Regions from separate parts of the Paenibacillus sp. JZ16 genome, predicted to be linked through region 1. Evidence: riboswitches for the same ligand, from Rfam matches in the RefSeq annotation. Region 1 holds a riboswitch; the other holds the start of a gene.
The links. Region 1 has a riboswitch for S-adenosylmethionine ahead of metA (homoserine O-acetyltransferase MetA). Riboswitches for the same ligand answer to the same signal wherever they lie in the genome.
Positions count from the first base shown of each region.

Region 2: linked by a shared signal. The riboswitch ahead of BJP58_RS15080 (methionine ABC transporter ATP-binding protein) and the one ahead of metA (homoserine O-acetyltransferase MetA) in region 1 are both predicted to bind S-adenosylmethionine.

Region 1 is NZ_CP017659.1:2,961,868-2,972,957, forward strand. It holds gene BJP58_RS13350 (putative sporulation protein YtxC) at 76-981, opposite strand; gene mqnC (cyclic dehypoxanthinyl futalosine synthase) at 1,193-2,326, opposite strand; gene BJP58_RS13360 (aminotransferase class I/II-fold pyridoxal phosphate-dependent enzyme) at 2,462-3,682, opposite strand; gene BJP58_RS13365 (PLP-dependent transferase) at 3,679-4,863, opposite strand; gene metA (homoserine O-acetyltransferase MetA) at 4,888-5,805, opposite strand; SAM riboswitch class I at 5,940-6,069, opposite strand; gene corA (magnesium/cobalt transporter CorA) at 6,510-7,445, shown strand; gene BJP58_RS13380 (HRDC domain-containing protein) at 7,514-8,539, opposite strand; gene BJP58_RS13385 (ROK family protein) at 8,723-9,619, opposite strand; gene modB (molybdate ABC transporter permease subunit) at 9,714-10,397, opposite strand; gene modA (molybdate ABC transporter substrate-binding protein) at 10,394-11,090, opposite strand, start outside.
Region 2 is NZ_CP017659.1:3,309,540-3,320,629, reverse strand. It holds gene BJP58_RS15105 (DUF2515 family protein) at 214-1,605, opposite strand; gene BJP58_RS15100 (thioredoxin family protein) at 1,744-2,088, shown strand; gene BJP58_RS15095 (COX15/CtaA family protein) at 2,333-3,307, shown strand; gene BJP58_RS15090 (hypothetical protein) at 3,406-3,600, shown strand; gene BJP58_RS15085 (Cthe_2314 family HEPN domain-containing protein) at 3,647-4,366, shown strand; SAM riboswitch class I at 4,488-4,634, shown strand; gene BJP58_RS15080 (methionine ABC transporter ATP-binding protein) at 4,742-5,758, shown strand; gene BJP58_RS15075 (methionine ABC transporter permease) at 5,758-6,426, shown strand; gene BJP58_RS15070 (MetQ/NlpA family ABC transporter substrate-binding protein) at 6,496-7,338, shown strand; gene BJP58_RS15065 (SDR family oxidoreductase) at 7,542-8,315, shown strand; gene BJP58_RS15060 (NifU family protein) at 8,513-8,758, opposite strand; gene BJP58_RS15055 (YuzB family protein) at 8,841-9,089, shown strand; gene BJP58_RS15050 (NAD(P)/FAD-dependent oxidoreductase) at 9,148-10,206, opposite strand; gene mqnE (aminofutalosine synthase MqnE) at 10,363-11,090, opposite strand, start outside.

The sequences.
Region 1 (11,090 bases):
CAAAATTGATTCATGTCTTTGTCAGAGCTTTTACGTGAATTTATCAGTAATTATAATCCTGACCGCTTCGATGCGTCAAGTCATCATTCGTCCGCTACCGAGAAGCGCGCTGCATTCGGGACAGCTGCAGCATACTTCGGCGCGGTTATCAAAGATATGGGCCAATGTTACGATGACGGGAAGCTCAGGCTGCCTCGTGTGGATAATCATGCGGGCCGGAGATACCGAAATCAGCGTACTGACCACCATATCTTCAATCTCCATATCCTGGTCCAGCCTTTCCATAACGAGTCCTTCATCCCGAGGGCGTTCAATCGGGCGAAGATTGCCATCCAGCAGCAGGAACTCTTCCTCCCCCTTATGAATGACGTGAACCAGCGGCATTTTGGGCTCCTGAAAATAAACAAAATATTTCAGCAGACTGACGAACTCCTCGTACTGCTGATCCAGCATAAATTCATCCACTGCATACTCCGCCATCTCGCGGAGCTCCTGTTCATAAGACTGAAGCCGGAAGGTTATAAACCCATCCAGATTAAGCTCAGGCGCCTCGTTCAGGCATTGATATATGCCTTCCGACAGCTTGCGTCTGCGGCTCTGCCAGAAGTCCCCGGACGGGCCTTCCTCTTTTTGCAGGAGCATCAAAAACCACTGCAGGATCCGCCCCGCTTCTTCCTCATCATCAAACTCGAATTCCGAGAACATTAACCGTGCAGCAATCTCCTGCTCTTTCTCTTCCATAATATAAGCAGTGACTGCTTCGGCAGTGAGCCGGCGCAGCGTGTCGGCCGATGCGGTCCATGAGGACAGCGGAAGCTTGCCGGAGCACGTCCAAATCACGCGGTCATCCGAAGCGCTGAATGTGAATTTCAGCTGCTTGCATTGTTTATGTAGCTCTTTCTGCTTGTCTGACAATATACGGTGAAACGCCTTTTTCTCGTCTTCCGTCCGTGTACCGACAGAAATGCTGAACAGTTCCATGGAATCACTCCTTTCGAGTTCCCTTTTCAGTATATGGGGACCCGCTCGGGGATATACGGAACTCCTGCTTGGAAAAACAAGCAAGTCCGGAAAATATCTAATCAACGGCCGCATCCTAAATATGTCCATCAACGCACATACTCTCTGATCCAAATTAAAAAGGCGGACCGAGTTGCTCGGCCCGCCTTACGGATCTTCATGAAGTATAGAATTAGTTCTGCATGACGAAGTCGCGCTCAACGGTGCTGTTATCTTCGAACACGCGCAGAATATCATACCGGGTGTTGCGTTGAGCCGGGATGTTGCCGGTCTCCCGGATCAATTGAATAATCGATTCAATATTGACCTTATAGACGGCTCCTGCGGAAGAAACCACGTTCTCCTCCATCATCGTGCTGCCAAAGTCATTACAGCCGTAGCTGAGTGACAGCTTGCCGATTTCAGGTCCCATCGTTACCCAGGACGACTGCAGATTCGGAACGTTATCGATCGCCAAGCGACCGATGGCTACCGTCTTCAAGTACGCCTCCGGCGTTTCGCGCTCGCGCTTAAGGTTCGTATTGTCCGGCTGGAACGTAAATGGAATGAAGGCAAGGAAGCCTTTGGAATCATAACCGTTCTGAATGCATTCATCCTGCGCATCACGTACGCGAAGCATATGTAGCGCACGCTCTTCCATCGTTTCGCCCAGACCGATTACCATGGTAGCCGTCGTGTTCATGCCGACTTTATGGGCCGTTTGCATGACATCCATCCACTGGCGCCATGTGCCTTTTAGACGACTGACCTTTTTGCGGATACGATCATCCAAAATCTCAGCGCCGCCGCCAGGCAATGAGTCCAGACCCGCGCTGTGAAGCTCGCGCATCACCTCTTCGAGCGTAAGCCCGGAGATCTCCACCATTTTCATAATTTCCGCCGGGGAGAACGAATGCATCGTGATGTTAGGAAACCGCTTCTTAATGTTGCGAAGCAGGTCGGTATAATAATTGAAAGGCAAATCCGGATTAACGCCGCCCTGCATCAGAATCTCAGTACCGTTTACATCCTCGGTTTCCTGAATCTTCTGGAAGATTGTTTCATCGGGCAGTACATAGCCCTCGGAAGAGCCGGGTCTGCGATAAAAAGCGCAAAAACGGCAGAATACATCACATATGTTTGTGTAATTGATATTCCGGCCGATAACAAATGTCGTGATAGGATCCGGATGCAGACGCTTTGTCATCACATCCGCCGCATGACCAATTTTCTCAATCTCATCACTTTCAAAAAGCGTTACGGTATCTTCCAGGTTCAAACGCTCACCGCGTAAAGCTTTATCCAATATACGGTTTACCGCACTCATTCTTGCAGCCTCCCTACTTAGAGCAAAATAACAAATCACCAGCAAAACTTTTTCTATCTCATCCTACCACAATCCGGCATTAAAAACGACATCCCGTCCGTGACAGGATGCCGAATTCTATGATTTGGAAAATCTTTAGTAACTGGCAGCAAAAGCCCGATCCAGATCAGCAATCAGATCGTCCACATCCTCGAGTCCGACCGAGAAACGGAGCAAGCCATCCGTAATTCCGCGTTCATGCCGAACCTTCTCACCCATGGCCGCATGCGACATCATTGTCGGATACGACAGGATGCTCTCCACGGCTCCCAGACTGACCGCTACCAGCGGCAGCTTCACATGGTTCAGCACGTGCTTGGCGCGTTCGCCTGAGCCGACGTCAAAAGAGATGACCGCGCCATAACCACTCGATTGCTTCTCATGGACTTCACGTCCCGGATGATTCAAGAGGCCAGGGTAGTACACTTGCTCAATGTCGCTTCTCCCTTGCAGCCAGGCCGCAAGCTTGGCCGCGCTTTGCTCGGAGTGGGCCATACGTGTGCTGAGCGTTTTCATTCCGCGCATAAGGAGCCAGGAATCCTGGACCCCAAGGACCGTGCCCAAACCATTTTGCAGCTGCTTCAGTTGGTCTCCCAGCTCCTCGGTTCTGGCTACCGCGAGACCTGCCAGCACATCGCTGTGCCCGCCAAGGAATTTGGTCGCGCTATGGATCACGATATCCACGCCGAATTCAATCGGACGCTGGTAAAACGGCGTCATGAACGTATTATCCAGCAGGGTAAGCAGGCCATGCTCCTTCGCCCAATCCGTCACCGCACCAATGTCGGTAATTTTCAGGGTCGGGTTTGAAGGGGTTTCCATATAGACGGCTTTCGTATTCGGTTTGAGGGCCGCCTTCACCTGATCCAGATCGGTCATGTCCACGAAGGTGCTCTCGATGCCCATACGGCTTAAAATGCTGGTCAGCAAGCGGTAGGTTCCGCCGTACACATCCTCCGTCACGATCATATGATCCCCCGCACTGAGCAGCATGAACGAGCTGGAGATCGCTGCCATACCGGAAGCATAAGCGAAACCGCGTACGCCTCCCTCCAAAAGGGCGATATAATCCTCCAGCGCCTGCCGAGTCGGATTGCCGGAACGGCTGTAATCGTGTTGCGGCGGGTTAAAGATGTCTTCATGGTGAAACGTCGAGGCTTGATAGATCGGAACGCTTGAGGCGCCGGTTGCCCGGTCGATTTCCCCGCCGAAATGCAATAGTTTTGTCTCGAAACGGAGTTCTTCCTCGTGTCCCCGTTTAGCAGCTAACTGCTTGGTTTGCGTTTCCAATCCGGATGGACCTTTATCGATGCTCATTCTCCCGTGCTCCCTTCCACTTCAGCCATGGCCGCGCTCAGTGCAGCATCCAAATCCGCGATCAAGTCATCCGCATGCTCGATGCCGACCGAGAACCGGAGCAAGCGGTCATCCACGCCGATTGCTTCCCGAATCTCAAGCGGGATGTCCGCATGGGTCTGAACAGCAGGGTATGTCATCAGGGACTCAACGCCCCCCAGGCTTTCTGCGAACGCAATCAGCTTAATGTGCCGCAGCACGGGCTCCACATAACGGGCGTCCTTCACCTTGAAGGAGAAGATGCCCGTGTTGCCGCTGGATTGACGATTCTGGATGTCATGTCCCGGATGGTCCGGCAGGGCAGGATAATACACCTCGCCGATCGCCGGGTGAGTTGTCAAAAACGTTGCCACTGCGGTTGCATTCGTCTCGTGCCGATCCATACGCAGCGCAAGCGTCTTCATTCCTCTCATCAGCTGATAGGAATCCGTCGGGCTTAACACAGCGCCGATGGAGTTATGAAGGAAAGCCATCTCCTCCGATAGTTCCTTGCCCTTCGTTACGATGATCCCCGCCAGCACATCGTTATGTCCTCCCAAATACTTGGTGGCGCTATGTATAACGATATCCGCCCCAAGCTCGATGGGTCTTTGGAAATACGGAGTAAGCAGCGTATTATCCACAATGCTGATCAGTTGATGATGCCTTGCCCACGTACAGACGGCTTCGATATCCGTAATCATCATAAGCGGATTAGTCGGCGTTTCGATAAATACAGCCTTCGTGTCGGGCCTTCTTACCCCTTCCAGCGCATCCAGGTCATTCGTATCCACGTACGTAGCCGTAACGCCGAACTTGGACATAATCCGCTCCAGCAGCCTATACGTCCCACCATACAGATCCAGCGATACAATCAGATGGTCCCCTTGACCGAACAAAGCAAAAATCGTCTGAAGGGCAGCCATGCCCGAGCTGCAAGCAAAGCCGGCATCGCCGGATTCCAGCTCGGCGCAGGCGTCCTCCAGTACCGACCGGGTCGGATTTTTCGTACGGGCGTAGTCAAACCCCGTGCTCTGGCCTAATTTGGGATGGCGGTATGCCGTAGCCTGATAAATCGGAAAATTCACGGCTCCGGTTACCGGTTCTTGCACCGAGCCGATCTGTGCCAGCCGGCTCTCTATATTAAAAGGTTTCTTCTCCATCACAAACTCTCCTCCCGTTTACTGCTATATTTGCGGACCAATATCGTATGGCGTTTCCTGATATACATAGTAATTGAGCCAATTAGTAAATAATAAGTTTGCATGCGCCCGCCATATGGACGGAGGCGTCCTTGTTGGATCATTATTCGGGTAATAGTTGCGCGGCAGTTCGATGTCCATGCCCTTGGCAACGTCCCGGTCATACTCCCACTTCAGAGAGTCCGCATCATACTCGGAATGCCCTGTGGCAAAAATCTGCTTTCCATCCCGGCTTGATACCAAATAAATGCCTGCTTCCTCGGACTCGGACAGGATGACCAGATCGTCAATGCCTGTAATGTCCTCGCGCCGAACTTCCGTATGACGGGAATGCGGAACAAAGAACATTTCGTCAAATCCGCGGAGCAGCTTGGTACATGTTTCATTGATCGTATGTGGAAATACGCCGAAGCATTTTTCCTCGAGGCTGTATTTCGGCACGCCGTAATGATAATAAAGTCCGGCTTGCGATGCCCAGCAGATATGGAGCGTGGAGGTCACATGCGTCTTGGTCCATTCAAAAATTTCAGTAAGCTCATCCCAGTAATTCACTTCTTCAAACTCCAACTGCTCGACCGGAGCTCCTGTAATGATCATGCCGTCAAAACGACGGTTCTTCACTTCTTCAAAGGTTTTGTAAAATGATTTCAGATGCTCAGCCGACGTATTCTTCGAAACGTGCGAACTCGGGTGAAGAAGGACAACATCCACCTGGAGCGGGGAGTTACCGATCAATCGCAGCAGTTGGGTCTCCGTCGTTTCCTTGGTAGGCATCAGGTTCAAAATAGCGATCCGCAATGGGCGGATATCCTGATGAAATGCGTGACTCTCATCCATGACAAAAATGTTTTCTCCAGCCAGAACTTCCTTTGCCGGCAAGGCATCCGGAATTTTAATTGGCATCGTGGCTCACTCCTTCGAAATATGAAATGATACATCCATAAAAAAGCTGTGAGAAAGAGCGTTAGACTGTATAAACGCAAGAAGACCTTTCTCAAAGTAGAGAAAGGTCATCATATACGTATCACAATGCGCCTCTCTCATCTGTCAGACTATACAACGGCTTCGAAGAAGCGTCGTATCTCCTGCAAGAATTAGCACCGTGCGATGTTGCCGCCGGTTGCCGGGTTTCATAGGGCTAGTCCCTCCACCTGCTCTTGATAAGATTTCGCTTTATTCAGTTGTCTTAAATTGTTCGTAATTGATACTTACTTTAAATCATTCCCAATTTTTCGTCAAGAACCTTTTCATAAAGTCCGTCACACTTCACCGAAGGTTTCCATACCCTGTACCGTGGCCCCTGGCTGGACCGGATTTCAACTTGAAAGGTCCTACACCCGGCGTTATACTAGACAAGTGCTGTTTAAAACCGAGTATGAAAGAGGTGACATGGAAGATGGACGGTGACCCGAGCCAGAAACTGGATGCACAAGACGCACAACCGCATAGGATTAAGATCAGCTTACCGGCAGAGGGCGGCGTTATTTTTCATGCGCTTTTTATCGTATTCTAACCTTCCTTGATTATGCCCGTATACCGGTGGGCTGATATCCTGTGCCTTTACTGCTTAACCAAGCAGCTTGTATTTGACAAAGGAGTGATATCAGATGAAAATCCGGTTGGTCGATTCGGGCGTATTTACCCCTGTTGATGACATCGAAATGACGCTGACACCTCCGGCCAGCGGCTTCTACTGGCTGGATGCGGATGTGGATGATTTAGCGGAACTGCAGCCCCTCTTCTCCCTGCATGATCTTGCGGTTGAGGATTGCCTCAGCGAAGAGGAGCAGCGTCCCAAAATTGAAATATACGAGAACCACTATTTTATCGTCGTGAACAGCATCCGGTTTGACGACGAAGAGATTTTCCTTCGGGCATTGAATGTTTTCCTGGGCAGACATTTTATTATTACGGTGACCAAGCAAAAGATCCACGAGCTGCGCACCGTTAAACCGCTTCTCTGGGAGGATGAAGTCAGCACGCCTGACCGCTTCCTCTATCTCTTGATCGACCTTGTGACGGACAACTATTTCTCCGTCGGGGACCGCATCGAGGCGCGGATTGAAAAGCTGGAGGAAGACATTCTGATGCATACCAAAAAATCCCACCTCAGCGAGATCATCGGTCTGCGAAGCGAGATTCTTTGGTTGAAAAAGGTGCTTGGACCGCAGAAGGAAGTTATCAATACACTTAACAAAAAAGATCTCCGGCTGATCGATGACCAGCTGCAAAAATATTTCAGCGATATCTATGAAAATGCCGTGAAAATTTCCGAAACATTCGAAACCTACCGGGATCTCATGGGGAACCTTCGAGAGGCTTACCAATCCAGTATCGCCAATCGGGCCAATGAAATCATGCGCGTGTTTACCGCCATTACAACGATCTTCATTCCACTGACGCTGATTACAGGCATCTACGGCATGAACTTTGACAATATGCCTGAGCTTCACTGGGAATATTCTTATTATGTAGTTATAGGCGTCATGATTTCTGCCGGTGCTCTCATGTTTTATCTGTTCCGTAAGAAAGACTGGATATGAAGCTCTCGAAACCATCAGGACGGATCTCCCTGCCGCAAGGGAATCCGTCCTGTTTTCATTACCTGGAATTAGCCTGCGTTCGCTTTACCAGGTTCTTCCCGCCGAAAGCGAATCCTGATCAGGCGCAGCCGCTCATACAGCTTCTCCGTTCCGCCAATCTCTTCTACCTCTCCATTGTGGGCTTGTCCTTCTCCATATACCCGTTGTAATACGGGTTTAAGAAATGTATCGCCCAGCTCCTCAAAAGCCTTCCATACCGTCGCCTGCTCGGTAGACGTCATCGTATTCAGTTCAACCTCCAGCAGCTGCTCCGTATCATAACCGTCCTTCTCAAGACCTTCCAATTCCTCAACCAAATCTCGACGAGATAACGAAGTGCGTTCTTCCAGCTCGGTCAGCGAAGCTCCCTCAGCTATGCCAAGCAGCATCGTACGGCGAATTCGGAAACGGTCCAGCTCTTGCTTGTAGCGCTGCTCCTTCTGCTTATACAGCCAGGACAAGAACACCTCTTCCTGCAGCTGCTTATCAACCCAATCCAGTGGAAAGGTTGTGGTTCGCTCGATTCCTGACGTGATCTCCAGCCACTCCGCCCCATGCTCTGAAGACTTGCTGATTCCGATTCCCGGAAGCTGCAGCAGCTCTTCCTCGTTCTGGGGGACGAAGGCGCTAATCATGCGCAGCACCCGATTGCTGGCAATAAAATAAGGTGCTTTTCTTCCGGAAGCCGCCTTTCTCCTGCGCCAGGCACACAGCTCCGTGTACAGCTCCTCCGAGCCGTACAGCTCACTGTAGCACTGCAGCTTCTGCACACCAAGATTCTTGCCTCCAGTCTCTCCCGGTTCGTGGAATACCCCCTCCACAAGCGGCCGGAACCCCTCTCCAAGCTTCTTCGCTAATTGATGTCGATACACGCATAATAACTCATTCCATGAATTCCCTTCATACCACTCATCATCGGATACTTCACCGTCCGGTTCCATGTTCCGCCAGCCGAGCCGCCATCCTCCCTCTTCCTCACCGATCCATACTTGAGCAGAACGGAGGTGACCTGACTCATCCGCTCCGCTCATCTGATTCATGAATACAATTTGCATCCCTCGAATACCTCCCGTTTAGCATTCAGCACAACGATGGAACAACGCAAAAAAGCACCTCTCCTCCGCCGCAGCGACAAAGAAAGGTGCTTCCCGTTCCATACGTTATACTGTTGAATTCATAATACCATAATCTGTAATAAAGTCAAACCCATTTTGGCTCACTCTATATAACAAATAAAGTTAAGCTTGAACGCTCTTGGCCTCATCTACTGCAAGCTTGGCCAACGCCAATGCACCGCAGAGACCCGCATTATCGCCGAGCATCGGCGGAACGATGAACTGATCAATCCCGTCATGAAGGCTTGGATGCTGTACATATCCGGCCAGCAGCTCCTGAAGCTTCGTGCGGATCAGCGGGAACAGCTGCTCCTGCTTCATAACGCCTCCGCCCATCACGATTCGCTGAGGGGACAGAATGAGGACATAATTCATCAGCGCTTGTGCCAGATAATAAGCCTCCATCTCCCAAGCCGGATGATCCGGCGTCAATTCCACACCGGGAACTCCCCAACGTTTGCCAAGTGACGGTCCGGCTGCAAGCCCCTCCAGACAGTCTGCATGATAAGGACAGGTCCCTTCATACCGGTCTTCCGGATGGCGGCGCACATAAATATGCCCCATCTCCGGATGAGACAATCCGTGGATCAATTCACCAGCTACCACGGCGCCTGCTCCTACTCCCGTTCCAATGGTGATATACAGACAGCTATCCAGTCCCTGGGCAGCGCCCCATGTATATTCTCCAAGAGCTGCTCCGTTTACATCGGTATCAAACCCAATCGGAACATGAAAACGCTCTTCCAATGCTTTGACAATATTGTAATTGCTCCAATGCGGCTTTGGTGTCGTTGTAATGCAGCCATAAGTCGGGCTGCCCTTCACCGGATCAATCGGCCCGAAAGAACCGACTCCGATCGACTCTATATCCTTATCAGCAAAAAAGTTAAAGACATTTGCCATGGTTTCTTCAGGGGTTGTTGTCGGGAAGCTCACTCGCTCCACAACCGTTCCATCCTCCATACCCACGCCGCAAACGAACTTGGTTCCTCCTGCTTCAATTGCTCCAAGTAAACTCATGCTTCTTCCATCCTCTCCACGATGTGCTGTGCCTTGTTCTCTATATAGTTGCTAACAAGCTCTATTCGAAGCATATGTAAACATGGTGCTCCCGTCAAGTCTGCCCGCCTCTTTCTCTGCTTCTGCCCGTTCCTGACGCGGCCAGTAACAGCCATGAGAACAAAATAATGACCGCCGTCCACGCCCACGCCAGCCCGCTCTCGCCATTGCTTACCGCAACGTAAATCGCCGTGGGCAGCGTTTGCGTAACGCCCGGTATATTGCCTGCAACCATCCAGGTTGCCCCAAATTCCCCTAAACCTCTGGCAAAGGCCAGTATGAACGCCGAAATTCCCGCCCTGCGAACAAGCGGCAGCGTAATCCAGCGAAGGACCTGCCATTCGCCGGCCCCGGCCGATCGCGCCGAATCCTCAAGCTCCGGGTCCACAGACTCAAAGCCCACCCGCATGCTCTGATACACAAGCGGAAACGAGACCACGATAGCCGCTATGACCGCGGCTCCCCAACTAAAAATGATGGGTCTGGCAAACAGCCATTCGGCAGCTGAACCTATCCAGCTGTTTCTGCCCAGCATGACAAGCAGAAGAAAGCCAACCACCGTAGGCGGAAGCACGAGCGGAAGCATCAGCAGCGTTTCTACCGCCGTCTTGCCGACAAACGAGCGCCGGGACATCCAGCGTGCTGCTGCTGCTCCCAGTATAAATGCAATGATGCTGGACAGCAGTGATGTTTTTATCGACAGCCATACCGGCATCCAGAACATTTCGGTCGTGGTCACGGCGATGCCTCCGCTACCTCAAATCCAGCCTCCGTGAAGATATCCCTGATCTCAGGCTTCCGCATAAATTCGAGAAGAGCCTCAGCCTCCTGCGGATGCTTGGCATTACCGGGAACCGCTGCAGGATATTCGATCGGTTGGTGCTTGTCCGGATCGACCTCAAGCGCAAGCGTTGCCTTGGCGGAACTCTTCAGATCGGTTTTGTACACAAAACCGGCGTCCGCATTCCCCGACTCTACATAAGCCAGAACTTGCGTCACGTCCTTGGCATACACCGCCTTGGATTCGACATCATCCCAAAGGCCTTCATTCTGAAGAGCCTCCTTGGCATATTCTCCGGCCGGTACAGTATCCGGCTGCCCAATGGCCACAACGCGCACCTCGGGTTTTAATAGATCCGGTAATTGCTTCACGTTCTGTTTGCCGACAGGCTCAATCAGCACCAATGCATTTCGAAACATCAACTGAACCGCATCGGATTGCACGATCCCCTTCTCGACCAATCGATCCATCGGCTCCGTTGCTGCGGATATAAACAAATCTACGGGCGCCCCTTGCTCAAGCTGTTGTCCAAGAGAGCCCGAACCGCCGAAATTATAACGAAGCGTAACATTCGGAAATTCCGCTTCAAATCGTCGTCCGGTCTCTTCCAGACTGGATTTGAGGCTTGCTGCTGCCGAAACCATAACTTCC
Region 2 (11,090 bases), 350 kb from region 1:
CGAAGGGAATCAGGAAGCAGCTCTGCATCGAATCTTGAATTCAGCCGGGCCTAAGTAAAAGCTTCCGAAGCATGTTTCCTGCGGAAACATATCAGGTGCTCACGTACCCAAACGTTCGGTGCTGAAAATCGACCTTTTTGAACACGCACTTATCGTGGTAAATAGAACCGAAAAGAGACCTTCCTTGCAGTATCGGGACGGTCTCTTTTCATTTTAATGCGGATGGAACTGATCAGACACATCATGCACGATGGAGGTTTTCTCTAGAGCGGCCCGATGGGCGTGTGTAATATCCGGCAGCAGCGGCCGTAACGGTTTGCGGATATGCCTAAACATCGCACGGCCCTGAAACCAGTCGTACCGGGGAATCGGCTCGGGGGGTTCATCCTCCCAGATCTCCTCAAGATAAGGGCTGTACAGACGTTGGCCACCCGGGAGCCATTCGGAAGTGATGAGGTCAGATCCCGCGTGGCCATGATTCATGGCTTGCTCAAGGGTCGGCGTAAATAAGCCCGGCCAGTATTCAGCGCGCGATCCTTGGTGCTTGGTGGATCGCGCGAAGGCCAGCACAGCGCGGTAAATCTCCTCATACCCAAACAATAAAGCATACAGCGAACGGCCAGCCTTGATCCGAATGGACAGGTCGTCAAACTTGGGGATGGTAAGTCCGGCCAGCGGCCTGGTTGGGGATAGGAGCTTTGGCCCAGTACTTTCCCCCGACTCTGTTCGTTGGACTTGACCCAGCGGAAACACGATTTGATTCAACCGGGTCAGCTCATGCAGCCGAAAGAAGGGATTCTCCAGAATATGTTGTTGGTAAAAAGGATGTCTCGCCACACGCCCCTCAATATAGTTCTGTTCATTAATGATGAGTGCCACCGTAAGCAGCGAACTGCTCTGATCCTGCCAGAACTGTTCCCAGAACGGTGTCATGAACGATGAAACATGAAAGTGGGGGAGTAAATGAAATAGGGGCTTGCCTTTATTTCGACTGTGTATATAGAGAAGCAGCTGGGGGTAGGCGTCCTGGAAGATCAGCGCATTGCAGCGCTCCAGGAAACGGTACAGATTGCTCTTGAATGTCGGATCCGTGAGATCCGACATCAATCCGCCTTTCAGATCGCTCATATTCCACCCGGCATTACGCGATACCATATGGGCCAGCAAAGCCCAATGCAGCTCAGGATGCGATATATAACAGTCCAAATAGGCTTGCGTACGCGTTACGTTGCTCCGGTTGGCTGCGGCTGCGGCCTCCTGAATATGATGAATCAACTGCTGCTCTTCTTGGGATAGCTGAACATCTGCACCTGGTTCATGAATCCGAATATCGCTATACCCTTGCATGGAAGGGAACGGAAACGGGGTAACGCTCTGCTGCAGATAGGGATGGGAGTATAGGATTTCCTTGAGCTTTACGCGAATTCCCCTTACCGCTGCAGGGTCCCATTGCAATTCGTGTCTGCTTGTCCGGAGCTTTAAGGAGAATCGCCATGATGCAATCATCCCCGACCATGATTCTGTCAGGGCCTGCGGAATGGCTGACGCCCATGACCATACATCCTTGCCCTGGTTTTTTTTATTTTTGACTCCGTTCGAGTGCATTCGGGGGTCACCTGCACTTTCTGATGGTTAATCCCTGCCTGTGAACATCATAATGTCAGTATGCTCTAAAATTTGACTTCCACTCAACATTTTGATTCACTAAGGGTGAAGGAACTCGACGTAAAGGGGAGATAATCAATGGAAAAAATCACTTCGGAAGCAGAATTTCAGGTTGCAATCCAGTCTCCGCGACTGACTGTTGCCGTATTTAAAGCAGACTGGTGCGGCGATTGCAAGTTTATCGATCCATTCATGCCGGAGGTTGAGACGAAGTTCTCAAACCAATTGACTCTGGTAGAGGTTGACGTCGATGCTGTCGGTGACGTGAGTCAGCAGCAAAATATTTTGGGTATCCCCAGCTTTGTTGCATACTCCGATGGACGCGAGCTGGTTCGCTATGTTAACAAACTCCGCAAATCGCGCGAGGAAATTGAAGATTTCCTGCAGCGTGCCGTGGACGTATACAGTACGATTCATAAGTAAGGGTGACCATAGCACCGCCGCCTTGATCTATAATTGGCGGCGGTGTTGTTTTATATATCGAATAGAGATATGGCGATGAAGTCAAGTACCTGGATCATGAAGGTTTTTCTCATTTTTGAACATTTTGTCACAATCGCTCAAGTGACCGTGGCGGCAGAATCAGGTATAATGAAATGTGGACTGTGTACGATGCGATCCTGTAAAGGTTTAAATAGTGAATGATTAGGAGCAGCAGGTGAGATAAGTGAATGATAAACAACTAAAATGGCTGAGTTACATAACATGCTTAGTTATGTTCTGCGCGACGTTCGGTGGCATGGTTGTGACAAAGACGGGCTCGGGACTCGGTTGCGGTCAGGAGTGGCCGCTGTGCAACGGTAAATTTGTTCCCGCTTACACGGTATCCTCCATGATTGAGTATTCACACCGGGCCGTTAGTGGAATGGCGGGTTTGGCGGCGCTCGCTTCGCTGATTGCGTTCTGGAAGTACAAGCGGGATCGCCGGGATTTGATGGCTTATGTTATCGGGACCTCGGTATTCGTTATTGTACAGGCGATCATGGGTGCGCTTGCGGTGGTTAAGCCTCAATCGGCTGCGATTATGGCGCTGCATTTTGGCTTCTCGCTGATTGCCTTTGCTAGCTCTGTCATGCTGGCTTTGGGTATGCGGCGGGTAGAACAGGCGAAGGGGCCCGTAGACTTGGAGCGTCTGCCTCGGGTAAGCAAGGGCTTCCGTAATTTAGTATGGGGCACAACCTTGTACAGTTACATCGTGGTTTATATCGGTGCATTCGTGAGCCATACCGATTCCCGGGAAGGGTGCTCCGGCTGGCCGCTGTGTAACGGGGAAGTGATACCGGAGCTGAGCGGAGGGGTAGGCATCGCCTTTATGCACCGCGTGGCGGCGCTTCTGCTGCTGATCGTTGTGGCGGTGATGGGGCATTTTGCATATTGGCGGAACCGCGACAACCGGGAGATCCAGATGCTGGGCATCTCGGCAACCGTGCTCTGCCTGCTGCAGGTGTTCAGCGGCGCCCTCATTATGGCAACGATGCATAACGAGGAGGTTTACGTATTCTCCGCACTGGGGCATACCTTGTTGATCTCCGCCTTATTCGGCGTATTGTGTTATTTAAGTGTCAGGGTTTGGCAGCTCAGCAGGCCGGTTAAAGCCGAAATGCGGCCGGATCATAGCATGCCAAGCGAAAAGATCGTATAAGAAAAAAAGCAAAAAAAAGATCGAATTTCAGGCAACATCTTTTATGCAAAGTCCCCGAGCTTGCCTCGAGGGCTTTGTTGTATAGTAAGGGGGAGCCGATGATAACCAAGCCATCCGCAAGACGTGTCCGATATCAAGGAGATGGGGGTTGTCTGGTCGTTTCGGGGGCATCCTATAAGAACAATCCCCTGATGGATGAACGAATGAAACCGGGATACCCGGATGAGTTATTCCCGCGTGAGGATATCGTGAAAACGGTTGAAACGCGGTGGAATCCCTATTTTGGCAAATAGCGATCCAAGAACCAAGGTTAATCTGATGACGCGAGGGGGTACCGCCATGCTTCGAATGCTACTTGGGGAACAGCCCCGGCAGAATAACGGCCTGCTTGAGGAAGCCATTGAATCGATGGTCCAAACAACCCGGCTGCTGCAGAAGGAAATGGAGAAAAATCAGGATCCGACGCATGATTTTCGCAAGCTTGAGATTTGGACCCGGGGGTTGATCGTTTCCCTGGATGAGCTGGAACAGAGCTGGAATGCGGCCCGGCATTTCAGCCAATCGATCCAATCGGGTTACATCGATGACATGTCGATTCAGGAGCAAGGGGAATATCAGCGGTATGTGTATTTTTACAAAAACGGCTTCATCCGCGTATTCTCGATCCTTGACAAGCTGGGGACGGTGTTGAACGATTTGTATGATCTTCATACCTCCAAGGTGAAGGCACATTTCTCTTATTTTACGGTCCTGCGGCAGTTTAAATTCCTGAAGGCCCACGGAGAGCTGGCCAAAGAGCTGGAGGAGATCAAGGATCGTTACAAAACACCGCTGAACACCCTCCGGAAACGGCGCAACGCCGAAATCCATTACATGAATTCCGAGATGCAGGATGATTTGTGGCAGCGTCATCAAGGACTGTCGGACAAGATCGAGCTGGAGGATATCGGCCAGCACCTGGACGATCTCAAACAGGGCGTTGATATGGTATGCCGGAGTCTGGCGGCCTCTTATAAATATACGAACAAGCTTTGGGCGAAAAATGGAGTCAGGACTTAGGCACAAAATCGCCATGAAATTCCTTTTGACAAAAACCTGAAAAGAATCTATACTAACTATTGCATTCATTAAATGTTATCAAATCAGATCAAATTAATCGGAAAAATTTCATATCGATGTTTTCTTATCGAGAGAGGCGGAGGGACAGGCCCGATGAAGCCCGGCAACCGACTCCAGCGTGTAATTGCTTAACGCGATGACACATGGAGTGACATGGTGCTAATTCCTTCAAAGCTACAGGATATCCTTTGGCTTTGACAGATGAGAAAAGGCGTTGACTTTTACGTAAAGAGGGCCCTTTTTGATTCTACAAAAAGAGGCTCTTTTCTTTTGGGTAAATAGATATGAAGCTATGGAAAAAGGAGGATTATCGGATTGATTGAGCTCAAGCAATTGACGAAGCAGTACGGAAAAGCCGGAACTTTAACAACTGCGTTGTCCGAATTGGATTTGTCGATTGAAAAAGGAGAAATTTTCGGAGTGATCGGACACTCCGGTGCAGGTAAAAGCACATTGATCCGTTGTATCAATTTGTTGGAGCGTCCCACCTCGGGCGAGGTGTGGGTGAACGGTAAGAACTTAACGTCGCTTGGCAAGAAGCAGCTTCAGGCGGAACGCCGCAAAATCGGCATGATTTTTCAGCACTTTAACCTGTTGTCATCGGCGACGGTGTACGATAACATTGCGTTTCCGCTGCGTCTGATCAAGACGCCAAACGCCGAACTGGAACGTAAAGTATCCGAGTTGTTGGCCTTGGTCGGGCTCGAGGCGCATCGGGACAAGTACCCGTCTCAGCTATCTGGGGGCCAGAAGCAGCGGGTGGGCATCGCCAGAGCGCTCGCGAGTGATCCGGAAGTACTGCTGTGCGACGAAGCCACTTCGGCTCTTGACCCGCAGACGACGGATTCGATCCTGCGCCTGCTGCTGGACATTAACAAAAAGTTTCATCTGACGATCGTGCTGATTACCCATGAAATGCATGTGATTCAGAGCATATGCGACCGGGTCGCCGTCATTCATCAAGGCGGCATCGTGGAGCAAGGGCCGGTAACGGAAGTGTTCCTGAAGCCGAAGCATGAGGTAACCCAGGAATTTATCCGTCAGGAGATGGACAGCGGCGAAGCGCTCCGGCTGGCCATCCAGGGACAGACAAACGGACCTTCAAGGGCGGTGCAGATTACGTTCCTTGGATCGAAAACGTACGAATCAATTCTGTCCCATACCGTCCATGAGACGGGCGTAAATTTTGCAATTCTGCAGGGTACCATTTCCACGATCAAAGAAACGCCGTACGGCCAACTCATTGTCCGTTTTGAAGGGGAAGAGGGCGCTATTGAAGATACGATTCGGAAGCTCCTTGAGCAAGGATTAGACGTGGAGGTGATTCATTAATGTTCGAACTCGATTTTACCCAGATCGACTGGAAAGAAATATGGACGGCAACCTTGGATACCCTTCGGATGCTGGGGGCATCGGCATTGTTCAGCTTCATTATCGGACTGCCGATTGGCGTGCTGCTCTACATGGCCGCTAGATCCACATCCGGCCTGGTACGCTTCGGATACTCGATCCTGTCGTTCATTGTGAACATCCTGCGTTCGATTCCGTTCATTATCCTGATCGTTGCGATGATTCCGATTACGAAATCGCTTGTGGGTGTTTCTTATGGCGTGCTGGGAACCATTCCACCGCTCGTGATAGGCGCGGCGCCATTCTTCGCCAGACTCGTGGAAACCGCCTTGAATGAGGTGGACAAAGGGGTCATTGAAGCGGCTCATGCCATGGGCTCCTCGACAAGCCAAATCATATGGAGGGTTCTCCTTCCGGAGGCTCGCCCGGGTTTGCTGGCTGGGATGACCATCACGATTGTAACCCTGGTCTCGTATACCGCGATGTCCGGTCAAGTCGGCGGCGGCGGGTTGGGCGATTTGGCCATCAAGTATGGATATTACCGTTATGAGACCGAGATTATGATTCTGGCCGTCGTATTAATGATTGTGCTGGTACAACTGCTGCAAATGGCAGGAGATCGCTTGGTCCGACATTTTACAAGAAAATAACGGAATGGATGAGGCATCAAGGAAGACAATATAAAAAAATAATATATTTTCGGAGGGAGAGTTTTTAAAATGAAAAAATGGACATTGGCATTGATCAGCTTGACATTGGTTACGGTGCTGGCTGCGTGCGGCAGCAAGCCTGCGGATAACGCGGCTGAGCCAGGGGGAACAACAGGAGGCGGCGCTCAAGAGACCGTAACCTTGAAAGTAGGTGCTTCGCCTTCACCACACGCCAAAATTTTGGAGCATATCAAACCGGCGCTTGAAAAGGAAGGCGTGAACCTGGAAATCGTGGAATTTACGGATTATCTGCTGCCTAATACGCAAGTGGATTCCAAGGAAATCGACGCGAATTTCTTCCAGCACAAGCCTTACCTGGATAATGAAATCAAAGAGCGCAAACTGGACCTGGAGTCCGTGATCGCCGTGCATGTGGAGCCGCTGGGTGCATACTCCAGAACGATTAAATCGGCCGATGAGCTGAAGGATGGAGCCGTTGTGGCGATCCCAAGTGACCCATCGAATGCGGGCCGTGCATTGACCCTGCTGTCCAAGAATGGCGTCATTAAGCTGCAGGATGAAACCAAGCTTGAAGCTACCGCTAAGGATATCGTGGAAAATCCGAAGAACCTGGAGTTCAAAGAAGTTGAAGCCGCGATGCTGCCGCGTATGCTCGATGAGCTGGATCTGGCTGTCATCAACACGAACTACGCGCTTGAAGCGGGACTGGATCCAACAAAGGATGCGCTCTTTATCGAAGACAAAGAGAACCCTTATGCCAATCTGCTGGTAGCTCGTCCGGACAACAAAGACTCCGATGCCATTCAAAAATTGGCGAAGGCGCTGACTTCCGAGGACGTGAAGACCTTTATTGAAGAAGAGTACAAAGGTGCTGTCATTCCGGCATTTTAATTCGAGCACCAAGGCTCGATGATGCTGAACATAAGTTTCATCGTATCCGAGAAGAGAGGGCGTTATCCAAAAGACCGTGGGTCTTTATGGATAATGCCTTTCTTTTTTTGTATAATGGGCCCTCTCTGCCGGGTTTGCAAGTTGTTAGGCCTTATCAAATCTTTTATACTGAAGGAAGGATATCCATCTGAGGAGGGAAAGCCTTGAAGGGAAAAGTGGCGCTGATTACAGGCAGTGCGACAGGATTGGGGAAAATGACGGCGCTGTCGTTAGCCCGGCAGGGATGTCATTTGGCTATAAATTATGTAAACAGCAAGGATGAAGCGGAAGCGCTCTCCCGCGAAATCGAGGGGTTTGGCGTGAAGTCCATTGCGATTAAAGCCGATATCGCCAGCGAGCGTGAGCTGTATTCGTTGGTGGATCAGACGGAGGAGCAGCTGGGAAGCATCGATATCCTGGTGAACAACGCAGGGCCGTTCATTCGGGAACGTCGTCTATTCTCGGAGTACAGCCGCGACGAAATCGTACATATGGTGAATGGCAATTTAACCGGCGTCATGCTGCTGGACCACCGTGTTCTGCCTGCCATGCGGGAGAAAAAGTGGGGACGCATCATCCACTTTGGATTCGGACATGCGGGAGAAGCCCGCGCGTGGCCTCAGCGTTCAGCCTACGCTGCCGCTAAAGTGGGCCTGGTATCCTTTACGAAGACCCTTGCGGTGGAAGAAGCCCCGTATGGAATCACCGTGAACATGATCTGTCCGGGGGATATTCGCGGAGCCAACAAGGAGAAGACTATCGATGAGGTATCGGGCATCCAAGACGGGCTGACCCCGCGCGGACGATCGGGAAGCGGGGAGGACGTCGCCAGGGTGATCGAATATTTATGCCTGGATAAGTCGGATTTCATTACCGGCAATATCATGGATATATCCGGCGGGCTGGATCCGATCCGTCCGTTGATTAAACCGGAATAACCTAAAATGACCCCACAAAGTGGAGTCCATGCTGCTATGCTAATTCCAAATTCTTTTTACTTTGCGGGGCTCCCTAAACATATCATTGCAGTTAAAGAATTGCTTATGCTCCGCTGAAAACTTATATATTCTTTAATTTCAAAAAAAGAGTCTTGGTTCCACGATGGAAACCAAGACTCTTTATAGTTAAAGAAGATTTAGAATACTTGAACTACTTCTTGAATGCCTTCTACTTCTTCAACCAGGGCGCGTTCGATCCCTGCTTTCAGAGTAATGGTGGAGCTAGGGCAGCTACCGCATGCACCCATCAATTTCAGCTTAACGATGCCGTCTTCAACGTCAACCAGTTCCACGTCACCGCCGTCGCGCTGAAGGAACGGACGAAGTTTATCAAGCACTTCAGCCACTTCATCATATACAGTGGTTTGCGTGTTTTCACTCATCTTGTTCAACTCCTTTCCTCCCTATATTATAGTACATAAACCGGCAAAATAAAATGCCAATCTTAAGGCAGGTCTAATAACAATGTCCATTATCATTGAGTTTTGCACAAGCAATTCCTATTTCGGAACGGATAAAGTTCTGCAGACGCTTGAAGCCAAGTACGATTGTCAAGTCATCGAATACGGCTGCCTGACCAGCTGCGGCCAGTGCTACCTGATGCCCTTCGCTTATGTGGATGGCGAATGGGTCGAGGCCCCCACGGCTGAAGAGCTGCTTGACGTTGTCATAGCCAGACTGGAAAGCTTTCAGGACAGCGAAGAGGAAAACTGACGCCGGATAACTTGGCATTTCCGTAAGGAAGAACATAGCGTCTGCAGCCTGTTCGTTGCTAGTAATGACGCTTGGATTTCCAGAGAACGCCGCTCTTCAATATCCTTGGTACCCTGCCCAGCACCGACGTGCTACCCATGAGACCAAAGCCCGCATGTTTGCCGAGGGAGCCGAGGGTTCCCTTGAGCTTCAGCGGAGATACCTTTGGCGTATCATCACGCCATAAGGCTTTCATGACATGTCCCACTTGCTCGGCTTGAGCCCCGGCTGCCTGCGCGCTTGGGACGAACGGAAGGCTGGCGCAGTCGCCGATCACGTACACTTCCGGATGGGACGGAACCTGATACCACTCGTTGAGCATAATGCGTCCGCTGCGGTCTTTTGGCAGATCGAGATCCTGTACGACCTTTACGGGCTGGATGCCTGCCGTCCATACGGCTAGGTCGGTTGCGATAGGCACATCCAGATTGTACACGGCATCCTTCTCAACTCGGGATACGGAAACCCCGCTGTGGATATCCACATGGTGTTCCTCAAACCAGCGATGAATATAAGCAGACAAACGGTTAGGAAAAGAAGAAAGTACCCGTTGTCCCCGGTCCAAAATGGCGATATTAAGGTCAGGCCGGCTTTCACGAAGATCGGCAGCGAGTTCGATGCCGCTTAAGCCTCCGCCAATGATATGAACATGACCATAAGGTCTGAGGTTGTTGAGGTGCAAATAGGTTTCCCGGGATGCAGAAAAAGATTGCAGGCTAAACGTGAATTCTTCTGCGCCCGGTACGCCATGATAACGGTCCGTACATCCCAGAGCAATGGCGAGTTGGTCGTATTCCACGGGATCGTTGTTCGTCAGGTTAACAAGCCTCTTCTCTAGATCGATGGATGTGACTTCACCATATACAATTTGGAGGCGGTCATACACCGGGAATTTAACACGAACGGCGGTATCGGCCACGGTGCCTGCTGCCAGCGCGTAGTATTCGGTTTTGAGTCCTTGGTATGGCATGCGGTCGATGAGCACGACCTCCACGTCCGGAGGAAGATAGCTGCTGAATAATTCTTGAATTAGGGCAAGACCACCATAGCCTCCGCCGAGAATGACGAGCTTTTTCATAAATTTCTTCCTTTCTCAAGAGATAAGAAGGTGAGCGCCGATTCGCAAGAAAAACGCCGCTGGAAGCGGCTTAGGTTACCCACGCTATATTATCTCTTTAACCTGTTTTCCGTTTTTTGGAACGTCTCTCGTTTGCTTAAATCCTGCTGGTAAGACTTATTCGTAAACCTTGATCTCGTTGTAGAAGGTATCGCGTTCAACCGGAATCCGGCCAGCGCCTTGGATGAGCCAGACGAGCTCTTTGCGTGTCAGCCCTTCCGGGGTCAAGGCTCCTGCAGCATGGCTGATGCGTTCTTTCAGGATCGTACCATGGACATCGGAAGCGCCGAAGCTGAGAGCAACTTGAGTCAATTGCGGTCCGATATTAATGAAGTACGCTTTGATGTGGTCGATATTATCGAGCATCAGACGGCTGATGGCAATGGTCTTCAAATCCTCGTAGGCCGAATTGCGGCGCATGATGCCTGCATTCTTATTCTTCGGCTGCATGGACAGCGGAATGAATACCATGAATCCACCGGTTTCATCTTGAAGATCCCGAATTTCCAGCATATGGCGGATCCGGTCCTCATGGCTCTCGATCGATCCGTACAGCATGGTCGTGTGCGTCTTCATGCCAAGCTTATGTGCGGTACGGTGAACGTCGAGGTATTGATCTACGTTGGCTTTATCCACCTTCATCTTCTGACGGTATTGGTCAGACAGAATTTCGGCGCCGCCGCCCGTTAAAGACTGAAGACCAGCTTTCTGCAGTTCTTGGAGTACTTCCTTCGTGCTGAGTCCGCTGATGCGAGTGAAGAATTCAATCTCCGCCGCGGTATAGGCTTTCAGGGTTACTTCCGGGAAACGCTCGCTCAATGCCTTCAGGGAATCTACATAGTACT